Regions from separate parts of the Streptomyces sp. NPDC001985 genome, predicted to be linked through region 3. Evidence: riboswitches for the same ligand, from Rfam matches in the RefSeq annotation. Region 3 holds a riboswitch; each other region holds the start of a gene.
What was found. Region 3 has a riboswitch for cyclic di-AMP ahead of ABT122_RS21540 (transglycosylase family protein). Riboswitches for the same ligand answer to the same signal wherever they lie in the genome.

Region 1 (4,204 bases), on a different contig from region 3:
CTCTTCGGGGACCCGCAGCTGGCGCTGACCGCCGTCGACCGGGTCCTCGACATCACCGCCGACGAGGTGCGCGCGGTCGCCGCGGCCCGGCTGCGCCCCGACAACCGGGCGGTGCTGGTGTACGAGCCGGTGGCCGCCGACGCCGATGCCGACGACCCGTCCGACACGACCGAGCAGAGCGACGACGAAGAAGGGGCGCGCCAGTGACCGACGCCGCCGAGCCGCTGACCACCATGGAGTTCCACCCGCAGCCGCAGGCCGGGGAGGCCAGGCCCTGGGCGTTCCCCGCCCCCGACCGCGGCACCCTGGACAACGGCCTGACCGTGCTGCGCTGTCACCGCCCCGGACAGCAGGTCGTGGCGGTCGAGGTCTCCCTCGACGCGCCGCTCGACGCCGAGCCCGAGGGCCTCGACGGCATTGCCACGATCATGGCGCGGGCGCTCTCGGAGGGCACCGACAAGCGCTCCGCCGAGGAGTTCGCCGCCGAGCTGGAGCGGTGCGGCGCCACGCTCGACGCACACGCCGACCACCCCGGTGTCCGGGTCTCGCTGGAGGTCCCGGTCTCCCGGCTGCCCAAGGCGCTCGGGCTGGTGGCCGAGGCCCTGCGGGCCCCCGCGTTCCTCGACACCGAGATCGAGCGGCTGGTGCGCAACCGGCTGGACGAGATCCCGCACGAGACGGCCAACCCGGGCCGCCGGGCCGCCAAGGAGCTGTACCGGCAGCTCTTCCCGGAGTCCCTGCGGATGTCCCGTCCGCGCCAGGGCACCGAGGAGACCGTCGCCCGGATCGACGCGGCGGCCGTGCGCGCCTTCTACGAGGCGCATGTCCGCCCCGCCACCGCCACCGCGGTGATCGTCGGCGATCTCGCCGAGGTCGATGTCGACGCCGTGCTCGCCGAGACCCTCGGCGAGTGGACGGGCGACACCGCGGACCTGCGCCCCGTGCCGGCGGTCACCGCCGACGACACCGGCCGGGTGGTCGTCGTGGACCGCCCCGGCGCGGTCCAGACCCAGGTGCTGATCGGACGGGTCGGCGCGGACCGCCACGACCGGGTCTGGCCCGCCCAGGTGCTCGGCACCTACTGCCTCGGCGGCACGCTGACCTCCCGGCTCGACCGGGTGCTCCGCGAGGAGAAGGGCTACACCTACGGTGTGCGCGCCTTCGGCCAGGTGCTGCGCTCCGCCCCGGACGGCTCGGGCGTCTCCCTGCTCGCCATCAGCGGCTCGGTGGACACCCCCAACACCGGCCCGGCCCTCGACGATCTGTGGAAGGTGCTGCGGACCCTGGCGGCCGGCGGGCTCACCGACGCCGAGCGGGATGTGGCGGTGCAGAACCTGGTGGGCGTCGCCCCGCTGAAGTACGAGATGGCCGCCTCCGTCGCGGGCACGCTGGCCGACCAGGTCGAGCAGCACCTCCCCGACGACTACCAGGCCCAGCTCTACGTCCGGCTGGCCGAGACCGGCACGGTGGAGGCGACGGTCGCGGTGGTCAACGCCTTCCCGCAGGACCGGCTGGTCACGGTCCTGGTGGGGGACGCCGCGCAGATCGCGGAGCCCGTCAAGGCCCTCGGTATCGGTGAAGTGACCGTCGTCACCGGCTGATCGGGACGGATGAGGGAACCCCGGCGGCCACGGGTGCCGGGGTTCCCTCATCTGGCTGCCATATGTCCCTTTTGATCGTTTGTCATGGGGAAGATGCCTTTCTGGGCTGTGGCATGTGCAACAAAAGCAGCTCTTTGTTTGGCGGAGGGAAGATCCCGCGCTTAGCGTCGGTCCGGCTGTTCGCCCGCACGACGCCGCACCCGTGGCACGGGCAGCCATCGCCGAATCCCCCAGGGCGCGAGTCCGGGGAACCGGGGACCCACCGTCCCAGGGGTGAATCGAGCGCCTTCGCCGCCATGCGGAGGGGCCCGTAGGAGACCTTCCTGCTCCGAACCCGTCAGCTAACCCGGTAGGCGAGAAGGAAGGAAAGGACCAGCCTCTCCATGGCGTTGACCCGCCCCACCGGGAAACACCGTGCGCCTGGCCGGATGACGCGCAGAAGCGCGAGCATCGCCGGTGTCGCCACCCTCGCCACCACCGGAGTCTGCGGAACCCTCGCCGCCCCGGCCCACGCCGCCGGATCGGGCGCGCCGTCCCTGGAGGACACCGGATCGCTGATGATCATCAGCGCCGACGCCGACGCGGACTCCCTCGCCGACGAGGTCGCCGACCAGGCGGCCACCCAGAAGTCCGCGGCCGTCGCCCGGGTCCAGGCCGCCGAGGAGGCCCAGCGCAGGGCCGACGAGCGGGCCCGTGAGGCCCGTGCGGCCGAGGAGCGCGCCGCCCGTGAGGCAGAGCGCCGCCGGCTCAACACCTTCCAGTCCCCCGTCGCCGGTTCCCATGTCTCCACCGGCTACCGCGCCGGCGGCTCCCTCTGGTCCTCCGGCAGCCACTCCGGCATCGACTTCCACGCCCCCCACGGCACCCCCGTGATGTCGGTCGGCATGGGCACGGTCGTGGAGGCGGGCTGGGGCGGCGCCTATGGCAACAACGTCGTCATCAGGATGAACGACGGCTCCTACACCCAGTACGGCCATCTGGCGTCCATCGGTGTCACGGCGGGCCAGAGCGTCGTGGCGGGCCAGCAGATCGGCCTCGCGGGCTCCACGGGCAACTCCACCGGGCCCCACCTCCACTTCGAGGCCAGAGGCGGCGCCGACTACGGCTCCGACATCGACCCGGTCGCCTATCTGCGCGCCCACGGAGTCTCCCTCTGACACCACCGCGCCGGGCCCGGCGGCGTCCCGTCGGACGCCCGGCGCCCCCGGAGCGCGGCCGGCCCGCACCGTCATCCCACCGAAGGCCCCGGCGGCAGCGCGCCGGGGCCTTCGGCGTGCCGCCGCCCGGTCCGGGGCTGCGGCCGGGTGGCGGCCGGGGTGGCGGCCGGAAGGAATCCCCGGCCGTCGAGAGGCCATCGGAAAACGGGGGCCGCTGCAATAGAGTCGCCGAACAGACGTCAGACCGGCTGCGTTCCACGCGGAGTGAGCGGATGAAGGCGGAGGTTCGGTGATGCGCGTTCCCGCGCACTCGGTAGGCACGGCGCTCCGCGACGACATCGTCTCCGGGGTGTTCCCGCGCGGCGGCCGGCTCGCGGAGGAGCAGCTCGCCCGCCGCTACGGAGTCTCCCGCATCCCGGTGCGCGAGGCCCTGCGCACCCTGGAGTCCGAGGGCTTTGTCGTCATCCGCAGACACGCCGGTGCCCAGGTCGCCGAGCCCACCGAGCAGGAGGCCGCCGATCTGCTGGAGGTCAGGGCGCTGCTGGAGCCGCTGGGCGCGGCCCGCGCCGCCCGGCGGCGCACCGAGGCACACCTCAAGGTGCTGCGCGGCCTGGTCCGCCTCGGCCAGGAGCGGGCCCGCCGGGGGCAGAGCCAGGACCTGCGGGCCCTCGCCGGCTGGTTCCACGAGACCCTGGCCGGGGCCTCCGGGAGCCCGGGGCTGATCGCGCTGCTCACCCAGCTCCGGCACAAGATCGCCTGGATGTACGCGGTGCAGCCGCCGGCCGAGCCCGCGGCGTCCTGGGCCGAGTACGGGGCGATCGTGGACGCGGTGGCGCGCGGGGACGCGGAGCGGGCGCGGGCGCTCACCGCGCTGCACGCCGAGCGCACCGCCGGGGCGCACCGGCTGCGGAGCGCGGAACCGGCTCGCCCGGCGCACCGATCCGTGACGACGGCGCGCGTCCGGAACTAGGGACTGAGTGGGGCTGGGTCCGGTGCCGTGCGGCGCGAGGCGGAGGATGGGGTCACTGCGGGGCGGGCAGGGGTGACGGACGACACCGCGGCGAGGTGCGGTGCCGGGGCGCGCGAGCCCAGCGAGATCCACACGACATACCCCGGCGGAGGGGTGCGACGGCCCGTCACGGCTCTCCGGCGGGCCGCTCAGGGAACGCCGTGCCCGGTGCTCCCGGATTCGGCGGGCGGGGTGCCCTCCCGGCGCCCGGCTGTGCGACGGTGCGGTGGTGTGCCCGGATTCCGTGCCGTGCGGGCCGGACTCCTGCCGGGTGGTCATCCGGACATGCGGTCCCGGGGCCCGGTGTCCGGTGTTCAGTGCCCGGTGTTCGTCCGGGTGTACGGCTCGGAAGCCGGCCGCGTCGGCCGAGACGGTCGTGGGCCGCGCATCCGGCAAGGCGCGGGGCCGGGAACGGCGATGGCCGGGGAGTCCCCGTC
Region 2 (4,204 bases), on a different contig from region 3:
CCAGGTCGCGCACGGCAGGTTCATCCAGGCGTTGGCCCAGGTCATGAAGGGGTAGTCGCGGTGGAGCCGGGTGTTGTCGCGGTCCCACTTCTTCCAGCTGGTGGGCCACTTGGCGTCCGCGCACTCGACAGCCGTGTAGACGGCGTTGCTGTTCTCGGAGCGGATGTTGCCGGCGGTGTCGGAGAGGTCCGGCGACGCGGCGTCGATCAGCGGCCGGGTGTCACCGGCCACGTACTTGCTCCAGAGCCGGGCGACCGGCGCCCAGGAGGAGTCGTAGTAGGGCGCGCCCTGGAAGAAGCCGGTCAGCTCGGCCGGGCCGACGACTCCGCCGAGCGGGGCGCGCTTGGCGTCGGCGCGCAGGGTGAGCCACTGCCGCTCGACCTTCTCGGGGGTGTCACCGAGGCGGTAGGTGGCGTCGTTCGCGGCGATCCAGCTCTTCCAGTCGTCCCAGCGCATCTGGAAGGCGACGTCCTGGTCCAGGTTGGCCTGGTACCAGATCTTCTCCCGTGAGGGATTCACCACACTGTCGACGACCATCCGGCGGACATGGCCGGGGAAGAGGGTCGCGTACACCCCGCCCAGATAGCTGCCGTAGGAGACACCCAGGAAGTTGAGCTTCCGCTCGCCCAGGGCGGCCCGGATGACATCGAGGTCACGGGCGGTGTTGGGGGTGGTCATGTGCGGCAGCATCCAGCCGCTGCGCTCGGCGCAGCCGTCCGCGTACGCGGCGGCGAGTGCGCGCTGGGCGCGCTTGTCGGCCTCGCTGTCGGGGACCGGGTCGGCCTTGGGGGCCTTGACGAACTCCTGCGGGTCGACACAGGAGATGGGGGTGGAGCGGCCGACGCCGCGCGGGTCGAAGCCCACGAAGTCGTACGCCTTGGCGGTGTTCACCCAGAGCGGGTTCTTGCCGGTGACCCGGGTGGGGAAGCGGAGTCCCGAGCCGCCGGGGCCGCCGGGGTTGTAGAGGAGCGCGCCCTGGCGCTCCTCCTTGGTGCCGGTGTTGCCGATGCGGTCGACGGTCAGCTCGATCTGCCGGCCGTTCGGGCGGGCGTAGTCGAGCGGAACCGTCACCGTGCCGCACTGGATGGGCTTGGCGAGTCCCCAGTCGGCGGGACAGTCGGCCCAGTCGATGCCCTGCCGGGCGGCGCGTTCGGCCGCGATCTGGACACCGCGCGCCTCGGACCCCCCTGAGTGCCGGGCCTCGGCCTGGGCGACCGGGGCGGCTATCGCCCCGGCTATGAGCGCGCCCGCCATCAGAGTGCCGGTCGCGCCGAACACCGCTGTACGTCTCACCTGGAACTGCCTCTCTGTCATGGGTACTCCGCGATCCTCGCGGTTGACGTGCTACCGGCAACAGGCCGTACGGCTGTTTCTTTACCGAACCAATAACCGGTGAGCCGAGTACCGGTGAGCGGTACATCCCTCGGTGAACCCCCGGGAACGGACGAATCGGAGCGGTCGGCGGAACCTCGTCAACCGCCATACGGGTGACGGTCGAGCTACTCCTTTTGATGTACTCGCGGCCTCGGCGCCAACTACGGTCGAGTTGCGCATCACCGTGGCCAATCTCTCGGAATGCTCTATTCCGGCCCTGGTGCGGGCATGCTCGGGTGTCGAGGGCCGGACCGTCCGGAGGCCATGTCCACCTGAACGGACCAAGGGTGTTAAAACTCACATAACGCCGTTTCCGCTCGGAATTCCGCCATGTCGTGGGTCAAGATCCCTGGGACGACAAGCCCCCGTCACCTCGGCGGGGCGGTCCGAGCGGACGCCGAGTCCTGCCGCCGCTTCGGATGACTGGTCGATGGAAGTGCTTCGGCAGGAGTGGAGGACCCGAGCAGTACGGGGCAGCCGGAAAGTCCGGACGTCCCTCGGGGTGAAGCCGCGTCACGCGGCCGGGCACCTTCGTCCGCCCGAACCCGACAGGTCATCCTTCACAGGCGGCTGACGAAGGGTTGCGCATGACTGCGCAGACAAACGTCCCGTTTCTGATGAGCCGGGCGGGGGCCGTATCGGCCCTCACCCTCGCCGCCCTCGGCGGTTCGCTGCTCGTGCCGGGCGGCACGAGCGAGGCGCACGCCGCCACGTCCCACGCGGGCAAGGCGCTCAAGGTGGCGGCCTCCAAGAAGGGAGCGCCCTACCGGTACGGAGGAACCGGGCCGTCCCGCTTCGACTGCTCGGGGCTCACGCTCTACTCGTACAAGAGAGCGGGCAAGAAGCTGCCCCGCACCGCCCAGCAGCAGTACAACAAGACCAAGCGCGTGTCGGCCTCCGGGCGCAAGGCCGGGGACCTGGTGTTCTTCCACTCCGGCGGCTACGTCTACCACGTGGGCATCTACGCCGGTAAGGGAAAGATCTGGCACTCGCCCAAGAAGGGGTCCTGGGTGAAGCTGGACAAGATCTGGAGCAAGAGCGTCAAGTACGGCCGGGTGCGCTGACGGACCGGCAGTGAGCCCGTGCGGGCCGCCGGGTGGACCCCCGGCGGCCCGCCACCGGGCCCCGCCGCCCGGCCGGGGAGCCAGGTCGCGGCCACGACCTGGCCTCCCGCGCCGGACGCGGGAGCCCCGACGCCCGGCCTGCCGCGCAGGCCGGGTGCCGCTCAGCCGGACGTCCCGGCCGGCCACGGCAGGGCGATCCAGACCGTCTTCCCGCCCTCCCGGGTGGGTGTGACGCTGAGCCTGCCGCCACTCTCCGCCGTGAGCGCGCGGACGATCACCATCCCCCGGCCGTTGTCCTGCCGCACGGCGGCGGGCAGCCGCTGGGGCCAGCGCGGGTGACTGTCGGTCACCCCGATGCGCAGCCTCTCGTCCCGCTCCAGCTCCAGGTCCACCGTGAAGGTGGGCGACTGGCCGAAGGTGTGCTGGACCGCATTGGTCACCAGCTCCGAGACGATCAGCCGGATCGTCTCCACGGCCGCGCCCCCGGCCGGCAGGCCCCACTCGGAGACGACGTCGGCGACGAATGTCCGTGCCACGGAGACCGAAGCGGGATCGCTCGGCAGGGTGACGGAGGCTTCCTGAAGGTCTGCCATGGCGACGCTGTCCCTTTCCCACCGCGGCCGGGCTCCGAACTCGAAGCGGAGGGATTGCGCGGGCGGCCACGGATTGCGCTGATCGCCAGAGTGCCACTCATCCCCTCCCCAGAAGGGGCGATCCCCCAAGATATGCATATATCTGTCGCTCGATGCGGTGAACTCTGCGACGAAGGACCGGATTTGGCGGCTCCACCCACTTGGATCGCGGGCGAACCGACAGCGTTCGACGGATCGACGGAAGGAAGCCCCGATGCGCCACGGTCCGGCGGTGCGCCGCCGCAGGCTCGGCGAGGAACTCCGCAGAGCGCGGGTGGCCGCCCGGCTCACCAGCCGCGGCGCGGCGGAACTGGCCGGCTGGCACCAGTCGAAGGTGAGCCGGATCGAGACCGGCGCCAGCGGGGTGAAGGCGGGCGATGTGCGGCTGCTGCTCGATCTGTACCGGGTCGCCGACCCCGGCCCCCGGCTGCTGCTGGAGACCCTGGCGGACGCCGCGGACGGCGGCGGGGACGGCTGGTGGCACGCCTACCGGTCGCTGCTGCCCGCCGAGTACCGCGACTTCATCAGCCTGGAGTCGCAGGCGCGCGCCGTGCGCACGGTGGAGACCTCGGCGGTGCCGGGGCTGCTCCAGACCGCCGAGTACGCCCGGGCGGTGACCCGGGCGACGCTCGCGGATCTCCCCGACGCGACCGTCGACTCGCTCGCGGAGGTGCGGATCGCCCGCCAGGAGGTGCTGCGCGGCCCCAGGCCGCCCGCGCTGAGTGTGGTGCTCGACGAGGCGGTGCTGCGGCGCGAGGTGGGCGGCCCCGGGGTGATGCGGGCGCAACTGCGGGCGCTGGCCGCGGCGTCGGAGCTGCCCTGTGTACGGCTCCAGGTGGTGCCGTTCTCCGCCGGCGGATACGCGGGGCAGACGGGATCTTTCGTTATCTTCTCGTTTCCGAGCACCTCTGATCTGGATGTGGTCATTCTTGACCACTTGACGCGTAGCGTCTCGCTGGAGCGGGCAGAGGATCTCGCGGTGTACAGCGCCGCCTTCGCGACGATGCAGAGGCGCGCGCTCCCACCGGTCGAATCCCTGGATCTGATCGCCGCCCTGGCAGGCGGCGCCTAGGAGGGCCTCATGCGTGAACACCCCGTGCCCGAAGGTCTGGTGTGGCGGCGGAGCAGCCGCAG
Region 3 (4,204 bases):
TCCACCGCAAGCGCGAGAACCCCGGGGACGATCTGATCTCCGGTCTGATCCGGGCGAGCGACCACGGCGAGCACCTCACCGAGAACGAGGCCGCCGCGATGGCCTTCATCCTGCTCTTCGCGGGGTTCGAGACCACCGTCAATCTGATCGGCAACGGCGCCTACGCCCTGCTGACCCACCCCGAGCAGCGCGAGCGGCTCCAGACGTCCCTGGCGGCGGGCGAGACCGGTCTGCTGGCGACCGGTGTGGAGGAGCTGCTGCGCTACGACGGGCCGGTGGAGATGGCCACCTGGCGGTTCGCCACCGAGCCGCTGGTGATCGGGGACCAGGAGATCGGAACGGGCGATCCGGTGCTCGTGGTGCTGGCCGCGGCCGACCGCGATCCGGAACGATTCTCCGAACCGGACGTACTCGACCTTTCCCGGCGTGACAACCAGCATCTGGGGTACGGGCACGGCATCCACTACTGCCTCGGGGCCCCACTGGCCCGGCTGGAGGGCCAGACCGCACTCGCGACCCTGCTCAGAAGGCTGCCGGACCTTCGGCTCGCCGCCGATCCGGCCGATTTGCGCTGGCGCGGAGGGCTGATTATGCGTGGATTGCGCACCCTGCCGGTGCGGTTCACCCCGGGGTCGATTGACGGAGCGTCAGAACTGTGACTTTTGTGTGATCTTCCCTGCACCGACTTGTGACGCGTGTTCGACTGCCGCTACGTTCACCCCCGTCTCTCAAGCAGTCAGGCGAAAGGCAACCGCATGCTCTCCGGGAATGGTCGACATCGCCGACCCCGTCAGGCTCCGGCTCTCGTTGTCGCGGCAGGGGTGACGGGATCGGCCATCGCGATTCCGCTCCTCGGCGCGGGCTCCGCGACCGCGGCCGAGACCACCACGTGGGACCGGGTCGCGGAGTGCGAGAGCGGCGGCATCTGGAGCGCCGACACCGGCAACGGCTACTACGGCGGACTCCAGTTCTCCCAGCGGACCTGGGAGGCCTTCGGCGGTACGGAGTACGCCTCCCGCGCCGATCTCGCCAGCCGCTCCCAGCAGATAGCCGTGGCCGAAAAGGTGCTCGCGGCCGAGGGCGCCAAGGCCTGGTCCGCCTGTGCCGCGATGGCCGGGCTCATCCCCGGCGGCAAGGACGGCGCGGAGAAGGACGGCGCGACGGCCTCGCCGTCCCCCGAGCCCTCCGCGAGCGCGTCCGAACCGTCCGGGCGCTCCGGCGGGAAGTCCGGCACCCCCGAGCCCGGACAGACCCAGGGCGTGGGCTCCGGCGCCGACAGATCCGCCGGTACGGGTCCGGGGGCCCGCGGCCCCGCCAAGAGCGCCGCCCCGGAGAAGAAGGCGGAGAAGGGCGCGGAGCAGGACGCCGGCTCCGGTTCCGCGGGCAAGGGCAGGCACCGGGGCGAGGCCGCCGAGGAGAAGCGGGCCGAGGCGGGCCGGCCCGGCACGGGCGAATCCACCGGGACCGGGACCGGAACCACCGGGCCCGGCGCCACTCCGCCGGACAAGCTCGACCATGAGCCCAAAACGGGTGATTCACCCGCTTCGGAGGAGACGGCGAAGGGGCGGGAGGCCGATCCCGGCCACATCTCGCGCGGTGACGGCTCCGCCCGGGACGGGATCGCCGCCCCGGGTGCCGGTGAGGGCGGGAAGGCGGCCGACGGCGCCGGGGCGGACGCCCCGGACGGCGCCTACACCGTGCGCCCCGGCGACAGCCTCTGGGCCATCGCCCAGGCGCGGAAGCTGGAGGGCGGCTGGAACGCCCTGTACGAGGGGAACCGCGAGGCCGTCGGCGACGACCCGGACCTGATCCACCCCGGCCAGAGCCTCGACCTCACGGCGGAACGCGGGTAGTTAGGGCTCCTTTGTCCGGGTCTGGGGAAATGAGACAAGGGTCTCTTCGTCCCAACTCCTCAACCCGGCCAACCGGAATCACGCATTCCATGCCCGACCTGCGAAAACGTCTCCTTCCGGAGTGGCAGGATGGGCGATTTCTCCCCGATGTTCTCTCTTGGACATCGGGGAGAGCTGTGTCTACGGTCTGAACCGCTCGCCACCGCGGGCACCAACGACCGTCACGCCGAATCCTGCCGCCGGTCGGGGGGAACAGTCGACGCGAGAGCGCCGAAGGCAGGAGCGGGGGACCCAAGGTAAGTGCCGGGCCCCGGCCGCTGAGGACAGCGGCCGGTACCGGCTAGGGGTGAAGCCGCGCGCTAGGACGCGCGGCCGGGCAACTCATCTGGCCCGAACCCGACAGCTCACCTCGTAGGCGTCGGTGAGGAGTAACTCCATGCTGTTTTCCGGCAAGGGCAAGCACCGCCGCCCCTCCAAGGCCACCCGTATCGTCACGCTCGCCGGTGTGACCGGTGCCGCTGTCGCGGCCCCGCTGATCGGCGCCTCCTCCGCCTCCGCCGCGACCGCGGCCGAGTGGGACAAGGTCGCCCAGTGCGAGTCCGGCGGCAACTGGTCCATCAACACCGGCAACGGTTACTACGGCGGCCTCCAGTTCTCGGCCTCCACCTGGGCCGCGTACGGCGGTACCGCCTTCGCCCCCACCGCCGACCAGGCCAGCAAGGCGCAGCAGATCCAGACCGCCGAGAAGGTCCTCGCGGGCCAGGGCAAGGGTGCCTGGCCGAGCTGTGGCGTGGGCCTCTCCAACGCCTCGTACACCGGTGGCGGCTCGGACTCGGGCACCACCCAGAAGGCCGCGCCGAAGGCCGAGCAGCCCAAGGCCGCGACCCCGGCGCCGCGGCAGCAGACCCAGGAGCCGCAGCGCTCCGAGGTCCCGACGACCCGCTCCGAGCGCCCGTCGGCCGCCCCGGCCCCGCAGCAGCAGCAGTCGGCGCCGGCCGCGAAGCCGCAGGGCTTCCAGAAGGGCGACGGCGAGTACAAGGTCAAGACCGGCGACACCCTGAGCATCATCGCCGACGCCGAGAAGGTCGACGGCGGCTGGGAGAAGCTCTACGAGCTGAACAAGGACATCGTCAGTGACGCCGATGTCATCTACCCGGGCCAGCAGCTCGACCTGAGCTGACCCGAGGCGGGCTCCCCCGGCTCCGGGAGCCGGCCCCCCGGCCGCACCCCCCTCCGGGGGCCGGCCCCCGATGGACCACCCCGGTCCGGCGCGCTTCCCCCCGATCGCGCCGGACCGGGGTTTCCTCTGTCCCCTCTCCTCTCCTCTTTCTTTTCTCTCCCCTTGTCTGTCGCGATCCGGCCGGGCGGTTCTGTTACCGATCGGTAGGTTCGTCCCAGGGGGCGGGCATCCGACGGACGACACCCGGCCGCCGGTTAGGCTCTTGTCGCAAGGCCAATGAGACCCTGCACATCACGCGTCACATCCCAGAAGGAGATGCTCGTGCCGTCCATCGACGTCGTCGTAGCCCGGGAAATCCTGGACTCCCGAGGCAATCCCACGGTCGAGGTCGAGGTTGGCCTCGACGACGGCAGCACCGGCCGTGCTGCTGTCCCGTCCGGCGCCTCCACCGGTGCCTTCGAAGCCCTTGAGCTTCGCGACGGCGACCAGAACCGTTACCAGGGCAAGGGTGTCGAGAAGGCCGTCCTCGCCGTCATCGAGCAGATCGGCCCCGAGCTGGTCGGCTACGACGCCACCGAGCAGCGCCTGATCGACCAGGCCATGTTCGACCTGGACGCCACCCCGGACAAGTCCTCGCTCGGCGCCAACGCCATCCTCGGCGTCTCGCTCGCCGTGGCGCACGCCGCCTCCGAGGCGTCCGACCTGCCGCTCTTCCGCTACCTCGGCGGCCCGAACGCGCACCTGCTGCCCGTTCCGATGATGAACATCCTGAACGGCGGCTCGCACGCCGACTCCAATGTGGACATCCAGGAATTCATGATCGCCCCGATCGGCGCGGAGTCCTTCTCCGAGGCGCTGCGCTGGGGCACCGAGGTCTACCACACCCTCAAGAAGGTCCTGAAGCAGAAGGGCCTCTCCACCGGCCTCGGCGACGAGGGCGGCTTCGCGCCGAACCTCGACTCCAACCGCGCCGCGCTGGACCTGATCCTTGAGGCCATCAAGGAAGCCGGCTACGCCCCCGGCCGGGACATCGCGCTCGCCCTCGACGTCGCCGCCTCCGAGTTCTACAAGGACGGCGTCTACGAGTTCGAGGGCAAGTCCCTCTCGGCCGCCGAGCTGACCGAGTACTACGAGGAGCTGGTGGCGGCCTACCCGCTCGTCTCCATCGAGG
Region 4 (4,204 bases), on a different contig from region 3:
TTCCTCGGGCAATCATTTATTCCGGCTGTTACGGGGGCATTGCACCGACGGGGGAAACCGTCGGATGATGTGCGGGCCTGTTCGGATCTGTTGCAATCCGGGGGTCGGGATGATCGAAAGTGTCGGCAGGGGCCGTGTCTGGGTGCTCTCCGGGGCGTCGAGCAGCTATGCGTTTCGGCTGTCGGACGACGACGCGCTGCTCCACCTCCACTGGGGCCCCCGGATCACCGGCGCGGACGCCGAGGCGCTCGCCGCCGAGGCCCCACCGCCCCACCGCCCCTTCGAATCCCCGCTCGACGGCCATGAGGAGTACCCGGTCGAGGGCGGCCCCCGCTTCGTCCGCCCCGCGCTCAGCGTCCGCACCCCCGAGGTGCGCGGCACCGAGTGGGCCTTCGCCGGCGCCACGGTGGACGGCGACGAACTGCGGCTGCGCTTCACCGACCCCGTGCACGGCCTCGGACTCACCCTGCACCACCGGATGCGCGACGACAGCGATGTCGTCGAGCGCTGGACCACCGCCGCGCACGAGGGCACGGGACCCGCCCTGGAGCTGCTCCGCGCCGACGCCGCCACCTGGACCCTGCCCCCGCGCGACACCTGGCGGCTGAGCCAGCTCCACGGCCGCTGGGCGGCCGAGTCCCGGCTGGTGCGCTCCCCGCTGACGTACGGCGAGCACATCATCGGGAGCCGCCGGGGCCACACCGGACACCAGCATCTGCCCTGGGTCGCCCTGGACGCCGGCGGCGCGGCGACCGAGGAGCACGGCGAGGTGTACGGCTGTGCGCTCGGCTGGTCCGGCTCCTGGCGGATCGCCGTCCACCGGCTGCCCGACGGACTGGTCCAGATCACCGGGGGCGCGGGCCACGACGACTCCGGACTGGTGCGGCTCGCCCCCGGCGAGTCCTATGTCTCGCCCGTCTTCGCCGGGCTCTGGAGCCGGGAGGGCTTCGGCGGGGCCAGCAGGGCCTGGCACCGCTGGCAGCTCGCCCGGGTGATCCCGGACGCGGCGGCCGAGCGGCCCGTCCTCTACAACTCCTGGGAGGCCACCGGCTTCGACATCTCCGAGCCGCAGCAGCGCGCCCTCGCCCGGCGGGCCGCCGCCCTCGGGGTCGAGCTCTTCGTGGTCGACGACGCCTGGTTCGGGCGGCGCACCAGCGACCGCGCCGGGCTCGGCGACTGGACCCCCAACCCCGACCGCTTCCCCGGCGGTCTCAAGCCGCTCGCCGACGAGGTGCGCGCGCGGGGGATGCGCTTCGGGATCTGGGTCGAGCCGGAGATGGTCAACCCCGACAGCGATCTCCACCGCGCCCACCCCGACTGGGTGCAGCACCGGCCCGGCCGGACCCGTACCGAGTACCGCCATCAGCTCGTCCTCAATGTCGCCCGCCGCGATGTCCGGGAGCATCTGTGGGAGCGGCTGCACGCGCTGCTCGACAGCGCGCCGATCGACTACGTGAAGTGGGACTTCAACCGCTGCTTCACCGACCCCGGCTGGCCGGGCGACCCCTATCCGCAGCGGCTGTGGGTGGAGCACGTCCAGGGGCTGTACGGACTCCTGGACCGGCTGCGGGCCGCCCACCCCGGGGTGGACTTCGAGTCCTGCTCGGGCGGCGGCGGCCGGATCGACCTCGGGATTCTCTCCCGTACGGATCAGGTGTGGACCTCCGACAACACCGATCCGCTGGACCGGCTCGCCATCCAGCACGGCCTGAGCCAGCTCCATCCGGCGCGGGTGATGGCCGCCTGGGTCACCGACAGTCCGAACACCCAGCTCAACGGCCGGCGCAGCTCGCTCCGCTTCCGCTTCGTCAGTGCCATGGCCGGGGTGCTGGGCATCGGCGGCGACCTCACCGAGTGGAGCGAGGAGGAACTCGCCGAGGCGCGCGGCTGGATCGCTCTCTACAAGGAGATACGGCCACTGGTGCAGCACGGCGACCTCCACCGGCTCCGCCCGCCCGGCGGCGGACTGAGCGCGGTGCAGTATCTGCGCGGCGACGAGACCGCCGTCCTCGCCTGGCTCCCGTCGCAGCACTACGGCGAACGGCCGCCGAGGCTCCGGCTGCGCGGCCTCGATCCGGCCGGCCGGTACGAGTGCCGGGACACCGGCGCCGTGCACCGGGGGGCGGTGCTGCTGCACCACGGGCTGCACACCGGGCTCTCGGGTGACCTCGACGCCGCGGTCTTCCGGCTCCACCGTCTCTAATCAGCACATCTGGGTCGTTATGGCCCATTTAGCTGTTTCGCCATAACCTGCCCCGGCTGCGGCGGAGATGGGGTGCGGTCGGTGAGCAGGATCATAGTGGTGACGGTCCGTGCCGGTGCGGCGGAGGACAACGCCGACGCCGGGGCGGGAGTTGGGGGAGCGCGCTCCACGCAGGGTGACCGGAATCCCCGGGAGCGGGGCCGCAGGACCCCCGGCCGTGAAGCGGAGCAGCTTGTTCCGGTCCGCTCGGCTCATCTACGGTCACGGCCATCCGGGCGGACCGCCTAATCCTGCCGCCGGCCGGACTCCCATCGGACGTCGATTCGTGGCAGGAGCGGGGGACCCAGGCAGTACGCCGTTCCGGCTCGCCGGACGGCTCGGGGTGAAGCCGCGCAGAGCGCGGCCGGGCATCTCCAGCCCGAACCCGACAGCTCACCTCGCAGGCGCCGGAGAGGAATGCGCCATGCCCGCAAAGGGTAAGCACCGCCGCCCCAGGAACAACCCGCTCACCCGTGGTTTCGTCGCCGCCGGCACCGGCGGGGCCGCCTTGGCCCTCCCGCTGATGGGGGCGACCGGCGCCCACGCGGCCGAGCGGTCGGCCCCGGCCGCCGCCCCCGCCGTGGCCCCGGTGAAGGCCGCCCAGGCCCAGACCCAGACCCAGGCTCAGGCCCCGGCGGCCCCCGCCTCCGCCACGTACCGCGTCGTCGCCGGCGACCATCTGACCGCGATCGCCGACGAGCACCGGGTCGACGGCGGCTGGCAGGGGCTGTACGAGAAGAACCGCGACACCATCGGCGACGATCCCTCGATGATCCACCCGGGTCTCGAACTCGCCATCGGCGGCGCGTCCGAGGCGCGCGCCGACCGCTCCGGAGGCCGGGAGTCCGGCCCGGCCGCCGCCCCGGAGAAGACCCCGGGCACCGGCTCCGGCGGCAAGGGCCCGGCCGGTGCCGCGGCCCCCCAGCCGGAGCCGGAGCCCGCCCCCGCCGCCGAGCAGCCGGCCCCGGAGCAGCCCGCCGGGGAGGCCCAGGGCTCCTCCTCCGGCTACACCAGCCCGGTCGCGTCCGGCGGTGTCACCACCTCCTACCGCGCGACCGGCTCGATGTGGTCCAGCGGCTACCACACCGGTGTCGACTTCGCGGCGCCCACCGGCACCTCCGTCCGCTCCGTCGGTCCGGGCACCGTCGTCTCCGCCGGCTGGAGCGGCGCGTACGGCAACGAGGTCATCGTCCAGCACACCGACGGCACCTACGGGCAGTACGCCCACCTCTCCTCCCTCTCCGTCTCCGCGGGGCAGAGCGTGAGCGGCGGCACCCAGCTCGGCCTCTCGGGCTCCACCGGCAACTCCAGCGGCCCGCACCTGCACTTCGAGATCCGCACCACCGCCTCCTACGGCTCGGACATCGACCCGGTGGCGTATCTCCGCCAGCACGGCGTCTCCCTCTGAGGCGAACGGCAAACCGCCCAGAACGCTCGAATCCCCCCGTACCGCCCGACGGTGCGGGGGGATTCGGCGCTATTCCCCACCGCGTGATATTCCCCGGTGGTAAAGATCACCCGCCGTCAACCCCTCCTTACGGTCGCGTAGGTCACATCCACGGGTTCAAGATGAGTTCTTGTGGCAGACGATTCGAGCACAGACAACCAGGGCGGAATCGGGTCGTACGCGGCTATCGGTGACAGCTTCACCGAGGGAGTCGGAGACCCCGGACCGGACGGGTCCTTCGTCGGCTGGGCGGACCGCTTCGCGGTGCTGCTCGCCGACCGCAGGCCCGAACACACCTTTCGCTACGCCAACCTGGCGGTACGCGGCCGTCTCCTCGACCAGATCGTCGCGGAGCAGGTGCCGAGGGCCAGACAACTCGCCCCGGACCTGGTGTCGTTCTGCGCCGGGGGCAATGACATCATCCGGCCGGGCAGCGACCCGGACGACGTGGCCGAGCGCTTCGAGCGCGCGGTCGCCGACCTCACCGGCGCCGTCGGCACCGTGATGGTGACCAC

Region 1: linked by a shared signal. The riboswitch ahead of ABT122_RS01280 (M23 family metallopeptidase) and the one ahead of ABT122_RS21540 (transglycosylase family protein) in region 3 are both predicted to bind cyclic di-AMP.
Region 2: linked by a shared signal. The riboswitch ahead of ABT122_RS17770 (C40 family peptidase) and the one ahead of ABT122_RS21540 (transglycosylase family protein) in region 3 are both predicted to bind cyclic di-AMP.
Region 4: linked by a shared signal. The riboswitch ahead of ABT122_RS26285 (M23 family metallopeptidase) and the one ahead of ABT122_RS21540 (transglycosylase family protein) in region 3 are both predicted to bind cyclic di-AMP.

The regions. Positions count from the first base shown of each region.
Region 1 covers NZ_JBEOYB010000002.1:105,833-110,036, reverse strand. Annotated here, with positions in the region: gene ABT122_RS01290 (M16 family metallopeptidase) at 1-207, shown strand, start outside; gene ABT122_RS01285 (M16 family metallopeptidase) at 234-1,601, shown strand; cyclic di-AMP (ydaO/yuaA leader) riboswitch at 1,811-1,971, shown strand; gene ABT122_RS01280 (M23 family metallopeptidase) at 1,985-2,758, shown strand; gene ABT122_RS01275 (GntR family transcriptional regulator) at 3,051-3,728, shown strand.
Region 2 covers NZ_JBEOYB010000035.1:49,776-53,979, forward strand. Annotated here, with positions in the region: gene ABT122_RS17765 (alpha/beta hydrolase) at 1-1,314, opposite strand, end outside; cyclic di-AMP (ydaO/yuaA leader) riboswitch at 1,802-1,958, shown strand; gene ABT122_RS17770 (C40 family peptidase) at 1,962-2,438, shown strand; gene ABT122_RS17775 (ATP-binding protein) at 2,600-3,031, opposite strand; gene ABT122_RS17780 (helix-turn-helix domain-containing protein) at 3,285-4,142, shown strand; gene ABT122_RS17785 (DUF397 domain-containing protein) at 4,152-4,204, shown strand, end outside.
Region 3 covers NZ_JBEOYB010000047.1:41,416-45,619, reverse strand. Annotated here, with positions in the region: gene ABT122_RS21550 (cytochrome P450 family protein) at 1-659, shown strand, start outside; gene ABT122_RS21545 (transglycosylase family protein) at 822-1,853, shown strand; cyclic di-AMP (ydaO/yuaA leader) riboswitch at 2,112-2,286, shown strand; gene ABT122_RS21540 (transglycosylase family protein) at 2,290-3,033, shown strand; gene eno (phosphopyruvate hydratase) at 3,349-4,204, shown strand, end outside.
Region 4 covers NZ_JBEOYB010000068.1:29,079-33,282, forward strand. Annotated here, with positions in the region: gene ABT122_RS26280 (alpha-galactosidase) at 110-2,203, shown strand; cyclic di-AMP (ydaO/yuaA leader) riboswitch at 2,510-2,662, shown strand; gene ABT122_RS26285 (M23 family metallopeptidase) at 2,667-3,650, shown strand; gene ABT122_RS26290 (SGNH/GDSL hydrolase family protein) at 3,822-4,204, shown strand, end outside.